Regions from separate parts of the Bradyrhizobium ferriligni genome, predicted to be linked through region 2. Evidence: riboswitches for the same ligand, from Rfam matches in the RefSeq annotation. Region 2 holds a riboswitch; the other holds the start of a gene.
The links. Region 2 has a riboswitch for cobalamin ahead of metE (5-methyltetrahydropteroyltriglutamate--homocysteine S-methyltransferase). Riboswitches for the same ligand answer to the same signal wherever they lie in the genome.
Positions count from the first base shown of each region.

Region 1: it holds a riboswitch for cobalamin, as region 2 does, so the genes downstream of both, AC1VNY_RS17180 (ribonucleoside-diphosphate reductase subunit alpha) here and metE (5-methyltetrahydropteroyltriglutamate--homocysteine S-methyltransferase) in region 2, are expected to answer to the same signal.

Region 1 covers NZ_JBXEJO010000026.1:32,777-37,802, reverse strand. The annotation lists gene AC1VNY_RS17185 (HrpF/NolX family T3SS translocon protein) at 1-482, opposite strand, end outside; cobalamin riboswitch at 1,348-1,563, shown strand; gene AC1VNY_RS17180 (ribonucleoside-diphosphate reductase subunit alpha) at 1,771-3,597, shown strand; gene AC1VNY_RS17175 (ribonucleotide-diphosphate reductase subunit beta) at 3,588-4,661, shown strand.
Region 2 covers NZ_JBXEJO010000021.1:13,371-18,396, forward strand. The annotation lists gene AC1VNY_RS14525 (nodulate formation efficiency C protein) at 744-1,592, opposite strand; cobalamin riboswitch at 2,928-3,130, shown strand; gene metE (5-methyltetrahydropteroyltriglutamate--homocysteine S-methyltransferase) at 3,233-5,026, shown strand, end outside.

The sequences.
Region 1 (5,026 bases), on a different contig from region 2:
GCCTCGATCGCCGCCTTTAGATCCGGCGGTGTCGAGGGATCGTCGGCCAAATCTCCCAGAGACTTCCAATCAAGCGGGCATTTGTCCTTGTGGCGGTTCAGCACAGAGACAATCTGCAGTTCCGCATTAGTCAGCGTGCCACCGTTCCAGGTGATCCTTGAGCTTTGTACGGGCGCTTCCGCAATGATCGGGCTGCCGGCAGCACAGGACGGCTGTGGGTCATCCTGATATGCATCCAAGGCTGCCCTTATCTCTGGTGGCAGGATATTCCGCGCCTCCTGCGTGAGTTCCTCCGTCAGTTGCTTGGTTGATTCTGTGGGGGCCGGCTCCTGCGGTGCTGAATGATCGCTGGTCGTGTCTTTCGACGAGAGGCTGGCCAGCATCGCCTGAAAGCTGGAAAAGTCCTGCGCCGAAGAGGGCGGGGCGGGCATTCCGGAGAAAGCCACAGTTGAGTTGGCGGTTGGCGATAGGTCGACTGACATTACACGTCCTCCGATATAAGAGTGCACCACAAGACGGTCACCAGCGCGGCCCGAGATCGCGACGAACAAGGAGTGTTGATCGGCAGAGTTCAACAGGTCCTACCACTTGCGTCCTGTTGCTCAGTGCGCCTTCAGCGCTCAGTTCCGCGACTATCCATGGGAACACCGCCGTCTAGATATTCACGCCGTATGATAAAACGGACAACCTTTCGAGAAGCTGACGGCGCTCAGATGATTTCAAGGCGATTGATGAAATAGCCTTGCAAGCAAGGAGCCTGGACGTATTTCAATGCCGGTGCCAGCTTCGTTTGGTTGCGTTCACCTGGCCTGGTGCCATGTCAGCGAGTTAAGCTCCTGATCCAGAACCGTGTAACTGTAAGGCATCGATGGCAGCGTCAGCGGCGCGTCGAGCGTCCTGACGACGTCAGGCAGGTGAAAACAGTAACACATAGCACTTTCTTCAAGATGACAGTCTCCGAGATCGGATGAGTATGCCTGCTATTTTTCACAACAGGATCGACACCAAAATTCGTCCCAAATTTAGAGGCCGATGCTTCTTCCTAAATGGAAGCCAGCCGCGATCATCAGGTAACGAACGCTCGTCAGCTTTCGGTCAGCTCGCTTCTCTAAAGAGTTGGCCCATTCGCGCTCACGAACGCTGCCAATCTTATCACGCGACAGAAACGGTTCTTCTCATGTTGCCTGCCGTTATGCGCAAACTTAACGGAAACTAGAAAGGCAGCCCAACGGCTTCTCCAATCATCTGCAGCGGAAGTGACAGGGCGATAGAGTGGTCCGGGCGGTCGGTATGTTTTTGCCTTCTCAATCTAGATCTCTCCAGTTGACGAATCCCGGCGAGTAGTGCCTATCTCTAGCTAGTCACGGTCTTCCGCTCCCCACACCTTGTAGGTCGGAAGCTAAGAGGGAACCCGGTGCGCCAACACGGCAACTCCGGGGCTGCCCCCGCAACTGTAAGCGGCGAGCGGTTGTCATCATGGTCACTGGCGCGACACAGCGCCGGGAAGGCCGACGGCCGCAGTGACCCGCGAGCCAGGAGACCTGCCGCGACCGAACGAAAGTCCTCGGGCGGGGTGCCCCGGTGGGTCGCTTGCAGCCGGGGACATTTGCCCGGATTCCTCGCAAGTCGTCCGCGCGGCCCACGCCTAACATCGCGGGGTTGCCGATGTCGCCGTCTTACAATTTCGATCAGCAGGGTCATCTCATTGAGCCGTCGCATGTGCGGCCGCGCCCAGCGCAGGCAAGGCCTAACCCGCCTGAGTTGTGTCGTGTGTTGCCGTCGCCGGCTCCGCTGCCGCGCCCCCTTGCGCCATCGCCAAGGCCGGCCGATCTCAAGCTCGATCGGACGCGCGACGACCTGTTGACGCCGTTCGGCAAGCTGACGGTGACCGACCGTTATCTGCTCGCCGGCGAATTGCTCCAGGACATGTTCGCGCGGGTGTCTTGCGCCTTCGCGGATGATGTTGCGCATGCCCAACGTCTCTATGATGCGATGTCTCGGCTGTGGTTCATGCCGGCCACACCGGTGCTGTCCAACGGCGGCACCACGCGCGGTCTGCCGATCTCATGCTTCCTTAACTCGGTGTCGGACTCGCTCGAAGGCATCGTCGGCACCTGGAACGAGAATGTCTGGCTTGCCTCTAACGGCGGCGGCATCGGCACTTACTGGGGCAACGTTCGCTCGATCGGCGAGAAGGTGAAGGGCGGCGTTACCTCAGGTATCATCCCGTTCATCCACGTCATGGACGGCCTGGCATTGGCGATCAGCCAGGGCTCGTTGCGGCGCGGCTCTGCGGCGGTCTATCTCGATATCCACCATCCCGAGATCGAGGAGTTTCTCGAGATCCGCAAGGCGTCCGGCGACTTCAACCGCAAGAGTCTCAACCTGCACCACGGGATCAACGTTACCGACGCGTTCATGCGTGCCGTGGGCGCCGGCACCGCGTTCGCTCTGCGCAGCCCGAAGACCAACGATGTCATCCGCGAGATCGACGCCCGCCAGCTGTGGCAACGCATCCTGGAGAACCGGCTGCAGACCGGCGAGCCTTATCTGTTGTTTATCGACACCGTGAACCGATCGCTCCCCAAGCACCAGCGCGAGCTCGGCCTCAAGGTCTCTACCTCCAACCTGTGCAGCGAAATTACCCTGCCGACCGGCATCGATCATCGCGACGAGGACCGCACCGCGGTGTGCTGCCTGTCGTCGCTCAACCTCGAGACCTGGGACCAGTGGAATGAGAAGCCAGGCTTCATCGAGGACGTCATGCGCTTCCTCGACAACGTGCTGACCCACTTCATCACGGTGGCGCCGGACGGCATGAAGCGTGCCCGCTACGCCGCCTTGCGTGAGCGCTCCGTCGGCCTCGGCGTCATGGGCTTCCATTCGTTCCTGCAGGCCAAGGGCATTCCGATGGAAAGTGTCGTGGCCAAGTCGTTCAATCTGAACATGTTCCGGAAAATCCGTCGCGATGCCGACGCGGCATCCGTGACGCTCGCGCGCGAGCGTGGGCCGTGCCCGGATGCACTGGAACGCGGTGTGATGGCGCGCTTCAGCCATAAGATCGCGATCGCGCCAACCGCCTCGATCAGCATCATCTGCGGCGGGACCAGCGCTTGCGTCGAGCCGATCCCGGCCAACATCTACACCCATAAGACCTTGTCCGGTGCCATCTCGGTGCGTAATCCGCATCTCGCCAAGCTGCTGGCCGCCAAGGGCGTAGATACTTCGGCGACCTGGCAGTCGATCATCGCGCACGAGGGTTCGGTCGCCCATCTCGACATCCTGTCGGAGCACGAGAAAGCGGTCTTTCGTACCGCCTTCGAAATCGACCAGCGCTGGATCGTCGAGCTTGCCGCCGACCGCGCCGCGTTCATTTGCCAGAGCCAGTCGATTAACCTCTATCTACCGGCTGACGTCGATAAGTGGGACCTTCACATGCTGCATTGGACGGCATGGAAGCGCGGGGTGAAGAGCCTCTACTACTGCCGTTCAAAATCGATCTCGCGGGCGGCGTTCGCCGGCGACATCGCTGACGGCGACAAAGCGGCGCCGCCGCAGCCGCGCGCTGACTATGAGGAGTGCCTCGCATGTCAGTGATCGATCTCTCATCCGTCGATCCACGCACACTGATCGGCAAACGGTGCGTCGGCCTCCTCGATTCGACCGGCAGCTATGACGTCGATCGCTATGCCTGGGCTTACGAGTTCTGGAAGCGCCAGCAGCAGACCCATTGGATGGGCGAGGAGGTGCCGCTTGGTGCCGACCTCAAAGATTGGGCGTCGGACCGCGTTACCGACAGCGAGCGCGCGCTGCTCACTCAGATCTTCCGTTTCTTCACTCAATCGGACATCGAAGTCGGCGATAACTATCTTAAGCGCTACATCCCGATCTTCCAGCCGCTCACCGTCCAGATGATGATGGCGGCCTTCACCAATATGGAGACGGTCCACATCGACGCCTATGCGCTGCTGCTCAAAACGCTCGGCATGCCCAAGACCGAGTTCGAGGCATTTCGCGGCTATTCCGAGATGCGTGCCAAGGCGGACTACATGCACGAGTTCGGCGTTGACACAGTTGCCGATGTCGCCAGGACCTTGGCGATGTTCGGCGCCTTCACCGAAGGCATGGCGTTGTTCGCGAGCTTCGCGATGCTGCTCAATTTCCCCCGCCACAACAAGATGAACGGCATGGGACAGATCGTAAGCTGGTCGGTTCGCGACGAGAGCCTGCATTGTGAGGGCATTATCAAGCTGTTTCACGAATGGAACCGCGAAACCGGCGCGGTGACGCGCTCCGTCCGTGACGATATCGTCGACGTCGCCAAAACCATGGTGAAGCTGGAGGAGAATTTCGTCGACCTCGCCTTCGGCCTCGGCAAGATCGAGGGCATGAGACCTGAGCAGATCCACACTTACGTCCGCTATGTCGCCGACTGGCGACTGACCCAGTTGCGGATTGCCCCGGTCTTCGGCTTCTTCGAAGCCAAGGAGGGCGGGTTTACCCAGCTCAAGGCGCATCCGCTGCCTTGGCTCGTCGAGATTCTCAATGGCGTCGAGCACGCCAATTTCTTCGAGCAGCGCGCCACGGAGTACTCCAAGGCGGCGAGCCGCGGCAGCTGGGACGGCGAAGACGGGGTGTGGGCGGCTTTCGGCCGGACGTAGCCAGACGGAACAGCGCTTTGGAGCTGTCCGCCCGCGCATTTTCGGCTGTTTGCGAAAGGTCGGCTCTGCCGCTGCTTGCGGGGCCGCAGCGGACGTCAAGTGGCATGATCTATGCCGCTCGAAATCATGGTCGCGGCCATCGGGACGGACGTGCCAAAGTGGAGGTGTTGAGCACACCTAAGGGGCCGCCAGTATCGGAGTTTATCAAAAACGCTCCGGGTGAGATGAGCAGAGGCGGCGCGGTATAGGGTAACCGATCGAAGAAAACTGCGCCGTTGATGTGCCGACGCGCAAATGAACGCAATCCCGTTTCACGAGGCGCGCGAGGTAATCGATGTCCACGCGGTTTGCGTTAAGGCCGCCTG
Region 2 (5,026 bases):
AGTTACGGTTATCGCGTCCATCGCGATCCGGAGGCGCAGTGGGGAGCCGTGAACTGCCGATCTCTTGTTACGGGCTTGAAGTCGACGGCCGACTCAAAGCCGAATTTGTAACGAGAGACGGCGCCCGGGCGGGTGGGGAAGAGCTAAAGAAGCATGCTTCAGATCGGGATTTACGACGCGCAAACGAATGCGCGTGAGGAAATCTCGATCTTCCGTCCCAATTCTGCGGTCGATAAATCGCAGCATGGCTGCAGAGCTCCTCGCCGGGGATACTCGCGAAAGGGGCCCGCCGCCATGAAGTATGCCGGCGTCGCTATCACTGCCCCGTTCCCGGGTACCCTTTTAACCGGTCTCGTCGCTGCACTCGCTCCCGCGTGCCGCCTTCGGCGTCACGCTCCTACGGGTGCCATTGTCCGTTGAAGCGATGCGCTGCGCGCACGCCTGGTCAGAGCAGGGGCCGCAAGCATCGCTGGGCCAACTCCCCCGAAGAATGGATCTAGAGCTGGCCGCGTCGCAGGTTGGCGTCCGCTCGCTGCATGTGAGCGGGGAGGGCTAAGCCGGCTCTCGTAAGCTGGCACGTGGTCGCCTGGTCATGGCATCGATTGCTTCGCGGAATGGGCCGAGAGCAACGGTGCTACCCTATGACGAGCTGCGAGGGGCTCGCGGTTTGTCGCAAAAGCGTAACAGGTCAAGTCAGCGCTTCCGAACGCGTGTGCTTTGCTGCTCCTCGGAGGCGCTCAGCGTCAAGGAGCTGCGCCGCGATCTTGCTTTGTGCGACCATCGGCCGAGGCCTTTCGCGTCCTCTCTATTGCTTCCCGTTCACTTGGCTCTATCCGATCGAACCAGGAGCCTGGAGGAAAGGCCGCGATGCGCTTGGCGAAGAAAGATTGCGGCTCCCAATCTTGTCCCTCGCTCTTCTCGAAAGCGATGACGCCGTTGTGGGTAAAATAATGGGGCCCCGGGATCTTACAGTTCACCAAAAGCAGAACGCGCCACAGATCCCCCTTCTCGGCCGACTTGTCATTCGGTTTCGACACGTAATCAACTACAACGGGTTCAATGATATGGCAGCGGCCGTGCCGCAGAAGATTGCCGAGCTTGCCTTGCGCAGTCGTCACGAAATTGAAGTTGGCCGGATCATGCAGAAAGTGAAGATTTGCGTCCCTTTCGCCATCTGTGACTTCACTGGCGATCAACGAGAGCGCCAAGGCACGCCAGCCCAACTCAATCGGCTTTGCATATGTCGACGCAAGTTTAATCGTCCCGTCGGTCGCGATCTTCCAAGTGATAGCGTACTGTTCGTCTGATCTATTGTCCGGGTGCCTGGTCCATGAAAAATAGACATACTCTGTTCGGTCAATTCCTTCGGCGACTCCCCATGATCGAGGCACAAAGTGAGCCACCTTCGAGACCATGGAGATGATTTGTTCTATAGTCTCACCATCTTGCGCTCGCCACGTTGACTTGACCCTTTCGACAAGCGCGTGGTCGTTGGCGCGAACATTGTTGCTCGTCGCCGCCAGCCCGGCCAGGCAGATCAGCGACCGACCGATACAGAACCAAAGCACGCGTCTTCCAGACATTTTCTTCATTGCTTCCGGCCCATCTGGTTATCATCCACACGTCAATTCCAAAGCGGGGACGTTCTCCTCAACGTGCTATGCGCGATCGCAAGAAGTTAGCGGCAACGTGACGCGGGCGCCTGCCGATGTCCCGCACGAGCAGGCGCCGTCCCTCGATGTCACGCGCCGCTAACTTCAGTGGTCAGCCAAAGCCTCAATTTGCAATGCTGGACCCGCCCAGGAGGAGAAGCCTGGACATGCCAAGGGCTTGCATTCTTCGTGCCAGGCAATAACCGGCAGTTCGCGCCAGATTTGTGCCGTCTTTGTCGACTTACCGACCTGCGCACGTTCTAATGTTACCATTCAGCCTATTCGCCACGACGTCCGAGAATGATTCTTATCACGCACTGAATCTTCGACAGTGCGGGCGAATGCCTTGCTGCCGGAGTCTTGACGACAATTGGGAGCAGGTATGCCGCCATCGATCCGTGTGATCCGGGGGCGTCGCCGCTACTACGAATGTCGAGGGCGCCCAAGCCTGTTGTGCTTGGCACTTTGCGGCCTACATCAACGCGGAGCCGCCCTTCAGCGGCGAGCGATTTGGAATCGACGTTAAGGAACTTCACGGATCAAGCAGGCGGACGAGACGTAGCATTCTCCGCTCGCGCGATGTTATGGGCCGTCGTCTACCTGCTCGTCATTGCAGTCAACATTAGAGGAACTGCGCTTCCACGCAGCCGTGTCGACCGGCAAGAGAAAAGTCTCAGGTCTTACTAGCTTCGGCTTGAATTACTCAACGCTTTCGAGAGCATCTGTCTGACGGGGTGGCTCATAAAAGGCCTTGCCATCCAGCCGAACAGACCGACAGTAAAGACGGCAGCAGCAAAGACGCCGAGGGCGCTCCAAACAGCAATTTTCATTGCGAGGCTCTCTTGTGGTTGTGGTGATTCAATGTGCTTGCTTTGGCCAGTATCACTAAAACATCAGCGTAACGCCTACCAGGATTGGCTGGTCGTACATCGACATGCTCGCTGAGCACGCTGCTGGATTTAGCGCATACCTCTTGCGCCTATTCGACACTGATCCATGGTTATTGGTGGAGAAGGGAGGAGGCATCGAAGCGTGCTCGATGAATCGTTCGAAAGCCGGGCCGCATGAAAACGTCCCGCTCGGCGTGGTACTGCCGCGTCGTCTCTTCAATAGATCTGACACGCCGCCCGACGCCACGCGCCTTCGAGATGGCCATTTCGATATCTTATGATTGGAGAGTGGCGTCCACGTCGCGATCAAGAGTGGCCTTGGAGCGTCGTTCGCGTAAGAGGCCGCAGCACCAATTTGAGAGGTTGACGGCCGAGTTCTCTTGCCGATAATCCAAGTCGTCGAGGTTCTCCGGTTTCCATTTGATCCGGAGCTAAGAGGGAAGCCGGTGCCAATGCCGGCGCTGCCCCCGCAACTGTGAGCGGCGAGCCACTGTCCAACAAAGTCACTGAAGCCCGCGCGGCTTCGGGAAGGCCGGACAGCAGCAATGACCCGCGAGCCAGGAGACCTGCCCCGACAATATGTTCATCCACGGGCGGGGTGTCCCGGTGGTGCGCCAAGCAGCCGTCGCTCGGGCGACTTCTCCTGCCTGCGTCCGCCACGGCCTTTGCCCCCAACACGGGGTTAGCGCTATGTCTCTTCTCTCACTTCCGGTTGCCACGCTCGGAACGCCGCGCATCGGTCCAAGGCGCGAGCTCAAATTTGCACTCGAAAGCTATTGGGCCGGAAGAACCAGCGAACAGCAGTTGCTCGAGGATGCGGCCGGCCTACGTGCCGCGAACTGGGCGCGCCAGAAGTCCCTCGGTGTCACCGTCATTCCGTCGAACGACTTCTCGCTGTACGATCAGGTGCTCGACACCAGTGTTATGGTCGGCGCCATCCCGGAAGTCTACGCCTCGAAAGCCGAGCCCGTTTCCCTCAAGACGTATTTCGCCATGGCACGCGGTTCACAATACGACAGCCGGGGTGCGAGTTGCGGCCACGGATCTCGCGGCGATGGCGCACCCGCGCAGGAGATGACCAAGTGGTTCGACACCAACTACCATTACATGGTCCCGGAATTTCACCGCGGACAGACTTTCAGGCTGTCCTCTCGCAAGCCTATCGAGGAGTATGAGGAAGCCAAGGCCATTGGCTTTCAGACTCGCCCTGTCCTGATCGGCCCGGTCACATTCCTAAAGCTAGGCAAGAGTGCTGATCCTGCGTTCCAGCCACTGTCACTATTGGATGACCTGCTACAGGTTTATATCGAGGTTCTGCAGGAATTGGCCAAACGTGGGGCAAATTGGGTTCAGTTCGACGAGCCCTGCCTGGTTCTTGATCTGGATGAGGAATCAAGAAAATCCTTGCTACATGCCTATGACCGGCTCGCCAAGGAAGGGCCGGCCATCAAGATCATGGTCGCCAGCTATTTCGGTGGCCTCGGCGACAATCTTCCCACCGCCTTGCGCCTGCCTGTCGCCGGGCTGCACGTCGACCTGGTTCGGTCGCCAGCGTTATTGGACCAGATCATAACCGCCAAGCGAAGTGATCTTGTCGTGTCACTCGGCGCGATAGACGGCCGCAATGTGTGGCGAACGAATTTGTCGGCACTGCGCCAGCGGCTCGATCCCGCTATCGCGAAGCTCAGCAAGGATCGCATACAAATCGCTCCCTCCTGTTCGCTGCTTCACGTGCCGGTCGATGTTGAACTCGAGACGGAGCTCGCTTCAGACGTCAAGAGTTGGCTTGCATTCTCGGTTCAGAAGATTCGCGAGCTTGCGACCTTGGCGCGGGCTCTTGCAGGCGATCAGAATGTTGCCGGCGCTCTTGCGGAATCGGAGCGCGCCACCACCAATCGTGGGACTTCGCCAAAGATCCAAGATGCCGGTGTCGCCGTCCGGATGAGAGCGATTAACCGGACCACGCGCCGGCGCGCCAGTCCATTTGCCAGTCGTGCCGAGATCCAGCGCAAGCGCTTCAAACTACCGGCGTTTCCTACCACGACGATCGGTTCGTTTCCGCAGACTGCGAAGGTCCGCAATGCCCGCGCAGCACACGCGCGAGGCGCGATGAGCGACGGACAATACGACGAGTTCCTCAAGGAAGAGACTGCCCGTGCCGTACGTTGGCAGGAGGACATTGGCCTGGACGTGCTCGTGCACGGCGAGTTTGAGCGCAATGACATGGTGCAGTACTTCGGCGAACAACTCGCCGGCTTCGCATTTACCAAAAACGGCTGGGTACAATCCTATGGTTCGCGCTGTGTCCGGCCGCCGATCTTGTTTGGCGATGTCTCACGGCCGAAACCGATCACCGTGGGGTGGTGGCGGTACGCGCAATCGCTAACCGAGAAGCCGATGAAGGCGATGTTGACCGGACCAGTGACGATCTTGAACTGGTCGTTTGTTCGCGATGATATTCCCCGAGGCGAGGTCTGTCGTCAA